DNA from 2 places in the Streptomyces sp. H51 genome. Region 2 is predicted to be linked to the other one. Evidence: riboswitches for the same ligand, from Rfam matches in the RefSeq annotation. Region 2 holds a riboswitch; the other holds the start of a gene.
The links. Region 2 has a riboswitch for cyclic di-AMP ahead of VKA29_RS13635 (LysM peptidoglycan-binding domain-containing M23 family metallopeptidase). Riboswitches for the same ligand answer to the same signal wherever they lie in the genome.
Positions count from the first base shown of each region.

Region 1: linked by a shared signal. The riboswitch ahead of VKA29_RS09775 (C40 family peptidase) and the one ahead of VKA29_RS13635 (LysM peptidoglycan-binding domain-containing M23 family metallopeptidase) in region 2 are both predicted to bind cyclic di-AMP.

Region 1 is NZ_JAYMHD010000034.1:94,554-98,952, forward strand. It holds gene VKA29_RS09755 (DUF397 domain-containing protein) at 1-24, opposite strand, end outside; gene VKA29_RS09760 (helix-turn-helix transcriptional regulator) at 34-894, opposite strand; gene VKA29_RS09765 (ATP-binding protein) at 1,109-1,567, shown strand; gene VKA29_RS09770 (DUF6328 family protein) at 1,679-2,248, opposite strand; gene VKA29_RS09775 (C40 family peptidase) at 2,330-2,803, opposite strand; cyclic di-AMP (ydaO/yuaA leader) riboswitch at 2,807-3,018, opposite strand; gene VKA29_RS09780 (hypothetical protein) at 3,353-3,661, opposite strand; gene VKA29_RS09785 (ATP-dependent Clp protease proteolytic subunit) at 3,669-4,304, opposite strand.
Region 2 is NZ_JAYMHD010000048.1:3,879-8,277, reverse strand. It holds gene VKA29_RS13645 (PhzF family phenazine biosynthesis isomerase) at 1-100, opposite strand, end outside; gene VKA29_RS13640 (SGNH/GDSL hydrolase family protein) at 234-1,019, opposite strand; gene VKA29_RS13635 (LysM peptidoglycan-binding domain-containing M23 family metallopeptidase) at 1,244-2,284, opposite strand; cyclic di-AMP (ydaO/yuaA leader) riboswitch at 2,289-2,467, opposite strand; gene VKA29_RS13630 (tyrosine-protein phosphatase) at 2,979-3,776, shown strand; gene VKA29_RS13625 (DUF6126 family protein) at 3,820-3,939, opposite strand; gene VKA29_RS13620 (helix-turn-helix domain-containing protein) at 3,936-4,399, opposite strand, start outside.

The sequences.
Region 1 (4,399 bases), on a different contig from region 2:
GACGTTCCGAGGCAGTGCTGACATGGTGCCTCCTTACCCGCCGACGACTGTGCCGGCGAGGTAATCCAATGTGTCCTCGGGCGAAAGGGCTTGGATCTGAAGGGAGTTGAAGGCCTCCGCATAGGCCTGGAGGTCTTCTTTCCGTTCCAAGTGGAGGCTACTCGTCAGGTGGTCGAGAACGACCACATCCAGATCAGGAGTGCTCGAAAATGAGAAAATAACGAAAGATCCGGTGACGCCGACGTGCGCTCCGGCGCCGAACGGCAGGATCTGCAGCCGCACTTGCGGCAGGCGCGCCGCCTCGACCAGCCGTTCGAGCTGCCGCGCCATGACCTCGGGCCCGCCGATCTCCCGGCGCAGCACCGCCTCGTCCAGCACCGCGCTGAACTCCAGGGGCGGGTCGGCCCGCAGCACCTTCTGCCGGGCCAGGCGCACCTCGACCAGCGCGTCGAGCCCCGCGTCGTCCAGCCCGCGGGTCGCGGCCCGGGTCACCGCCCGCGCGTACTCGGGCGTCTGCAGCAGCCCCGGCACCACCGACGTCTCCAGGGTGCGCATCGCGTCGGCCTGGGACTCCAGGCTGATGAAGTCGCTGTAGTCCGGCGGCAGGATGCCGCGATAGGCGTGCCACCAGTGGTGCCGGCCGGTGTTCTCGTCCGAGCCCGCCAGCACCAGCATCAGATCGCGCAGCCGCGGATCGGACACCCCGTAGGCGTCCAGGAGCAACCGCACATCGGCCGGTTTCACCCCGCTGGTGCCCGTCTCGATACGACTGATCTTCGACTGGTGCCAGCCCACCAGCCGCGCCGCCTCACCGCTGGTGAGCCTCGCCTCGGCGCGCAGCGCGCGCAGTTCGGCGCCCAGCTTCCTGCGGCGCACCGCGGGACCGTGCTGCATGGGTCCCTCCTTACTCCTCATGAGGCGCCCCGATACGGTCTCTCGTGGCAGAGTTCACCGCTTTGAGCGACAGATATATGCATATCTCGGTGGATCGCCAGCCGTGGCCGGTGCGGTGATGGCAGTCTGACGGCCAAGCACCAGTCCGGGACCGTACTCGAACCATCCGCTCCGTGTCGGACCAGCGGTCCCGTGGGAAAGGGACGACGTCGCCATGGCAGACCATCTGGAAGCATCCGTCACCCTGCCGAGCGATCCCGCCTCGGTCTGCGCGGCCCGCACCTACGCGATCGACACCCTCGTGGAGTGGGGCCTGGCGCCGCACACGGAGGTGGCCGACACCGTCCGGCTGATCGTCTCCGAGCTCGCCACCAACGCCGTCCAGCACACCCTCGGGCAGTCGCCCACCTTCACCGTCGGACTCGAACTCGACCGCGACGAACAACTGCGCATCGGTGTCACCGACAGCCACCCCCGGTTCCCGAAGCGGCTGCCCGCCGCCGTCCAGCAGGACAACGGCCGCGGCCTGGTGATCATCCGCTGGCTGACCGCCGAGTGCGGCGGCAGGCTGTGCGTGCGCCCCACCCGGGAGGGCGGCAAGACCGTCTCCATCGAACTGCCGTGGAAGGTGCCGGCGCGGCCGGTGCCGGCGGCCGGCCAGCAGGAGTCGTAACGGTGCCTGTGCGAGGAGGACAGCGGCGCCGTGTTCGCCTCGGGCGTGGGGCGGCGCCGTACCGGCCTCGGGCGAGGGGCTCGGCGGCGTCACCGGCCTCGGCAGAGGGGCTCAGCGGCGCCGTACCGGCGGCTCGCGGTGGACGGCCGCGTCGCGCGGCGGTCCCGGCTGCCTGACGACGGGCGCGGCCTGCTGCTCGGCGGACAGGCCCGCCCGCCGCACCAGGCGGGGCAGCAGCCACCACAGGCCGAGGCACACGCACAGGGTCGCCGCGCCCGCGGCCACCCCGCCCGCCCGGCCCGTCGTCACGTCCACCACGAGCAGCACCGACCCGGTGAACGCCAGCACCAGCACACCCATGCCGGTGGTGGCGAGCCGTGAGGACACCTGGACGACGCGCGGTTTGGCGCCCCGCTGGAACAGCGAGCGGTGCAGCGCGGCCGGCGCGGTGAACAGGGCGGCGGCGAGGACCGCGAGCAGCAGTGTGGTGACGTAGGTGGCCCGCTGCACCGGGTCGAGGGACGGGAAGCGCGGGGTGAAGGCCAGGGTCAGCAGGAAGGCGAAGAGGATCTGCACCCCGGTCTGGGTGACGCGCAGTTCCTGGAGCAGTTCGCCGAAATTGCGGTCGGCGCGTTCCAGCGGGGTCTCGTTGCGTGCGGTGCAGGGGACGTGGTCGGCCATGGTTGAACGGGTAACCGCCCAGGGCCGTGTCACGCCTCGTGGGGTGGCGGCGTGTCAGGGCGCCGCCACCGCACGCAAGGATCAGCTGACCCGGCCGTACCAGACGCTCTTCGTCCAGATCTTCTGCAGTCTCACCACGTCCCCGGTCTTCGGGGCGTGCCAGATCTTCCCCTTTCCGGCATAGATGCCGACGTGGTAGACGTACGAACCCGAATGGAAGAACACGAGGTCTCCGGCCTTGCGGCTCTTGGCGGAGATGTGGCGGGTCTTGTTGTACTGCTGGGCCGCGGTACGCGGCAGGCTCTTGCCCGCCTTCTTGAACGAGTACAGCGTGAGCCCGGAGCAGTCGAACCGGTGCGGACCGGTGGCGCCCCACCGGTAGGGCGAACCCTTCTTGGAAGCCGCGATCTGAAGTGCTTTCGTCGCGGGCGTCGCGGCGGCCGCGTCGGAGCTGAAGCCCGGGACCACGACCGAGCCGCCCACCGCGGCGATGGTGAGGGCCGAGGCCGTGCCGGCCCGGACGATCAGCGACGGGACACGATTGAGCGCAGTCATGCGCAACCCTTCGTCAGCCGCCTGTGAAGGATGACCTGTCGGATTCGGGCTGGCGAAGTTGCCCGGCCGCTCGCGCGGCTTCACCCCAAGGGCTGCTCGGCCCGGTCATGGCGTGACCGTTCCGGCGACCCGTCGTGCTCGGGTCCTCCACTCCTGCCGATCCACTCCTGTCGACCGGTCATCCGGGCGGCGGCAGGACTCGGCGTCCGCCCGGATCGCCCCGCCGCGGCGGCGGGGGCTTGTCGTCAGACACGGATCTTGGCTCACGGATGTCCGAAAAGCCCAACGGAAACGGGGATTTGTGTTGTTACTCACCACTCACCCGTTCGGGTGGGCAGCCCTGTGTTCGGACGCGCGTCATCACCTGCGAAGCGGCCCGGACCAGCGAAGAAATGCCTCATTCCGCCTTCCGGTCGGGCCGGTTGCGCAACTCGACCGGTCAAAAAAGAGGAGGTGTGTCTAGTCCGGAAGGCGGTACGCCGTTTGGTCCGTTTCGGCGCCGGTCCGGACACCGCGCCGGGCGACCGCCGCCCGGGCCCGGCGGATGCCTCAAGTGCCGGGCTGCGGAGGCACGGTGACCCGGGCGGTGCGCCGCTCGCCGTCCAGCACCCGCAGGGCCCGCGCCAGGGTGGGGGCGTGCAGTTCGGTCTCGCCCCGTTGGTGCATCAGGGCGAGGGCGTCACGCAGTTCGGCCGCCCGGGCCACCAGTGCCTGCGCGGCCCGCAGCCCGCGGTAGGTGTCGCCGTGGTGGGCCGGATTGATGCGGCCGAGCAGGTCGACCACGTCGAGGTAACGGTCGATCAGCTCGCCCTCGGCGCGGGTCAGCGCGGGCAGCGGCGGGAGTTCGGGAGGGATCACCGGCCGCTCACCTCCCGGCGGGCGGGACGAAGGAGGCCCGGCGGCCGGGGACGATCCGGTCCACCAGGCCGTAGTCCACCGCCTGTCGGGCGTCGAAGACCCGGTCCCGCTCGATGTCGGCGCCGATCTTCTCCCGGCTGTGTCCGGTGGCCCGGGCCGGCATCTCCTCCACGAGACGGCGATTGCGCGTCAGTTCCTCCGCCCGCACCGCCAGATCACTCGCCTGGCCCCGCACCGGCTCGGCGAGCGCGGGCCGGCGGATCACCACCCGCGCGCCCGGCAGTGCGGAGCGCTTGCCCGGAGTCCCGGCGGCCAGCAGCACCGCGGCCGTGGCGGCGGCCTGCCCCAGGCACGTCGTCCGCACGTCGCAGGAGAGGTACCGCATCGTGTCGTAGAGCACCGTCATGGCGCTGAACGAGCCGCCCGGCGAGTTGATGTACAGCGCGATGTCCTGGCCGGGGTCCTTGTGCTCGAGGTACATGAACCGGCTCGTCAGATCGTTCGCCGCGGTGTCGTCGAGGGGCGTGCCGAGGAAGAGGATCCGCTCCTCCAGCAGCTTCGCGTACGGATCCGTCGACCCGGGCCCGGACGAGGTCCGTTCGGTGAACTCGGGCAGGACGTGGCGGGCGGACGGTCGGGTCATGGCATACCCCTCCTCGCGACAGAGCTGTCCCCGGAGCTTCCCCCCGGAGCTGTCTCTGCAAAAAATGTACAGGACGTACATGACGTTATGATGGA
Region 2 (4,399 bases):
TCGCGTCGAGGACGACCCCGGCCGGGTTGCCCCCGGCGGGGTCGTCGGAGAAGGCGGTGTAGTGCAGCACACCCGTCGCGGTGGCGTCGCTCGTCGTCATGTACGGGCAGAACACCGCCCGCCGACCGGCTGTTCCCGGCCGGCCGTACGGAATACGGGGTACCGAGTGACGGGGTACTGCGTACGGAGTCGCCGGTCGGCGGCGCGTGCCCGGGACGCGCCGGAGCGCCGGGTCAGGCGACCGACTCGATCCGCAGTTTGATGTCGTACGGGGACAGCATCCCCTTCGCCTGGACGTGGTCGCCGGACGACTCACCCCGCAGGCGCCGGCCGATCCAGGGCACCAGGTACTCGCGCGCCCACTGCACGTCGTCCCGCCGGATCTCGAGGGTGCCGCGCGGCGGGAGCGGCGGCCAGGCCTGCTCGGGGTCGGCCGGCACCTCCACGCCGAGGACCTGCCCGGCCCGCAGCGCCACCCGCGTGTGCCCCTCGGGTGAGAGGTGGAGCCGGTCGTGGTCCCAGGCCCGGCGGTCCTGGATGGACTTCAGGGACCACAGGTCCAGCACGGGACAGCCGTAGCGGTCGGCGATGGCCCGCACATGGCCGTTGTAGGTGGCGATCTTGCCGCGCAGGCGCTTGAGCACCGGCACGCCACGGGTGTCGAAGCCCGTCGTCACCATGACGGTGCCGACGGCCTCGGTGAGCCGTGCGACCGCCCGCTCGAAGCGTTCGGCGACCTCGTCGGGGTCGGTGCCGGGCCGGAGGATGTCGTTGCCACCCGCGCAGAAGGACACCAGGTCCGGGGCGAGTTCGACGGCCTGCGGGACCTGCTCGGCCACGATCTGGTCGAGCAGCCTGCCGCGCACGGCGAGGTTCGTGTACGTGAAGTCGCCCTCGGGCCGCCGGTCGGCGAGGAGCACCGCGAACCGGTCCGCCCAGCCGACGAACGCCCCGCCGGGACCCGGGTCGCCGACGCCCTCGGTGAAGCTGTCCCCCACCGCGACGTACGACCCGATCACTGATCTGCTGTCACTCTTCGAATCGTCTGCCACAGCAGGTCATGATTCACCGTTCAATGTGACCTACGCGACCGTAGGGAGGGCTTGACGAACGGTGAGATAAGCCACGCCTAAATTGTTCGCCAAACCCGGAATAAGCCGTCCTCGCGCCCGGCGACGGCCGAGGGCCGGACCCGGGGATCGGGGTCCGGCCCTCGGCGGCGTGCCGGGCGGTCGGGGAGCCGTCAGCCGACGGCGACGCCCTTGGAGCGGAGGTAGCCGACCGGGTCCACGTCGGAGCCGTAGTTCGGCGTGGTGCGGATCTCGAAGTGCAGGTGCGGGCCGGTCACGTTGCCGGTCGCGCCGGAGAGGCCGATCTGCTGGCCGGCGGTGACGGTCTGGCCGGCCGAGACGGAGAGCTGCGAGAGGTGTGCGTACTGGGCGTAGTAGCCGTCGGCCAGCTGGATGACGACCTGGTTGCCGTAGGCGCCGCCCCAGCCCGCGGAGACGACCGTGCCGGCGCCCACGGCCTTCAGCGAGGTGCCGGTCGGCACGACGAAGTCGATGCCGGTGTGGTAGCCGCTGGACCACATGCTGCCCGCGACGCGGTATCCGGTGCCGACGCCGGACCCGGCTACCGGGAGGGTGTAACCGCTGGAGGTGCCGGTGGACTCGGCGGCCTGGGTGACCGTCGCCTGCTGCGCGGAGGACGCGTCGGAGGAGGAGGACGGGGAGCCGGCGGAAGGCGCGGGAGCCGAAGAGGAGGACGAAGACGAAGAGGCCGACGAAGAGGCCGACGAAGACGGCGAAGAGGACGAAGGCGATGAAGACGACGAAGAGGACGACGAGGACGACGAGGAGGACGACGACTTGGTGGCGCCGCTCGTGGCCTTCTTGCCGATGACGAGCTTCAGGCCGGGGTGGATCAGCGACGGGTCGTCGCCGACGGCCTGGCGGTTGTCCGCGTACAGCTTCTTCCAGCCGCCGCGGACGCCCCGCTCCTCGGCGATCTTCGAGAGGCAGTCGCCCTCGCGCACCGAATAGGTCCGCACCCGCGCACTGTTCGCGGCCTTCCCCTTCGCGGCCTTCTTCCCCTCGGCCGCCGTCTTCTCGGCGCCGGAAAGGGACCGCACGGTCTTCTGCGAAACCGGCTGCCCGGTGTCGGCGTGGGCGCCGGTGGCCCCCAGCAGGGGGAGGGCGAGGGCGGCGCCGCCGGTTCCGGCGACGGCGATGGAGCGGGTGAAGCGCTGGGACTTGGGGCGGCGGTGCTTACCCTTCGCGGGCATGACGAATTCCTCTCCGGCGCCTGCGAGGTGAGCTGTCGGGTGCGGACTGGAGATGTCCGGCCGCGTTGTGGGCGCGACTTGACCCCAAGCCTGTTCCGGAGACCGGACAGGCGGTTCTACCTGTGGGTCCCCCGCTCCTGCCGTGCACGGGTGAGTGTGCGGGATTCCGGGCGGCGGCAGGATTCGGCGTCCGCCCGGATTGCGTGGCGAACGTAAGCGACCACGACACGAAGGGACAAGCAAGAGGTCGCGCCAGGCGCACGTTTCCCTTGATCCCTTACCGGAATCCGCGGTCACCCTCCGTCGATTCCGAGCCGGCTCCAGCAGCCAAATTCCTTGAAAAGCACCACGCATTACGTGAACATGACGGGCGACTCACGGTGACCGATATGACGATGCTCACGCGACCTCGCGCCAGCATTCCTCATTCCGGAGCGAGTTGGAATGAAATCCACCCAAAGCGCCAATTCGGACAGAAGACTCAGACAAGGGCGATGCGGCAGGGAAACACCTTCGGGACACATGAATCGTTTCGCGGCATTCGTGCACTCTCGCCACCGACTCGCCACGGAATCGCCATGGACTCCCAGGGGGCAGTCCGCACACCCCTGCTGAGCGGGGGTGTGCGTGTCGTATCGTCAAGGAGGTGCCCGTCGACGAGCAGCGCCGGCGGGGACGGCTGGGAGGAGCCCCCGTGACGCAGCAGATTCCGTCGACCGAGCCCGAGCTGGCAGGAGTCCGCAACTTCCGCGACGTGGGAGGCCTGCCGACGGTGGACGGACGACGGGTGCGCCACGGAGTGCTGTTCCGCAGCGGCCACCTCGCGCACGCCACCGCGGAGGACGCCGCCTTCCTCGCCTCGCTGGGGCTGCACACGGTCTTCGACTTCCGCAACGCGGCGGACCAGAAGCTGGAGGGCCCGGACGTCGAGCTGCCGGGCGTGCGCAATGTGAACCTGCCGCTGAGCGACCCGGCGGACGGCGCCGAGTTCTGGAAGATGGTCCGGCACGGAGACCTCGACCAGCTGCGCGAGATACTCGGGGGCGGCAAGGCGGCCGGCCGCATGATCGGCTCCTACCGCCTGCTCATCAAGGAGCGCACCGGCGAGCACACGCGCGTGCTGCGCGCGCTGGCCGAGGACAGCGTGCCCGCACTGATGCACTGCGCCGCGGGCAAGGACCGCGCGGGCCTGTCCGTCGCCGTGACGCTGCTCGCCGTGGGCGTGGAGCGGGATGCGATCTTCGCCGACTACCTGGAGTCGAACGCCAAGCACCGCCGCTACCGGGTGCAGCGCGGCGACAGCTCGGCCTCGGCCTACTCCCCCGAGGTCATGGAGCTGCTCAGCCCGCTGTTCGAGGCGCGCGAGGAGTACCTGGCGGCGGCCTTCGAGACCATCGAGGAGACGTGGGGCGGCGTCGAGCCCTACCTGGCGCAGGGACTCGGCGTCACTCCGGCGGTCCGGGAGCGGCTGCGCGAGCGCCTGCTCGACTGACGCCGCCGAGGACGCGGCGGGCTGCCGCCCAGGACGCGGCGGGCTACTTGGCGCCCACCGAGAACAGCAGGTAGATGAAGCCCGCGAAGAGGTGGCCCGCCGCGATGTAGATGATGAGGCGGATCCACAGGGAGCGCGGGAACTTCTCCTCGTAATTGCTCATGGCATGTCTCCGATGGTCGGGCCCAGGCACAGCGCGGCCGTGGGACTCTGCAACAGGGTGTGGACGAACAGCAGCTCGACCCCTTCGGGGTCCAGCGCCGCGATGCGGTGCGGCGTCAGCGAGTCGAAGTGCGCGCTGTCGCCGGGACCGAGCCGGTGTGTGGCGTCCCCGAGGCGCAGCCACAGCCGCCCCGTGAGGACGTACAGCCACTCCTCCCCGGGATGCACGCGCACGATGTCGCCCTGGGTGCCGTACGGCGCGTGGACCCGCAGGGCCTGCATGCCCCGGCCGGAGGCGCCGGCCTGCCAGTAGGTCCAGCCACCCGCGGCGGTGGGTTCCATGTCGACGGCGCGCACCACGGCGTTACGGTCGGCGACCGTCTCGCCGAGCAGCTCGGAGACCGTCGTACCGTAGATGCGGGCGAGCCCGAGGAGGACCGGCAGCGAGGGCTGCCGCTGCC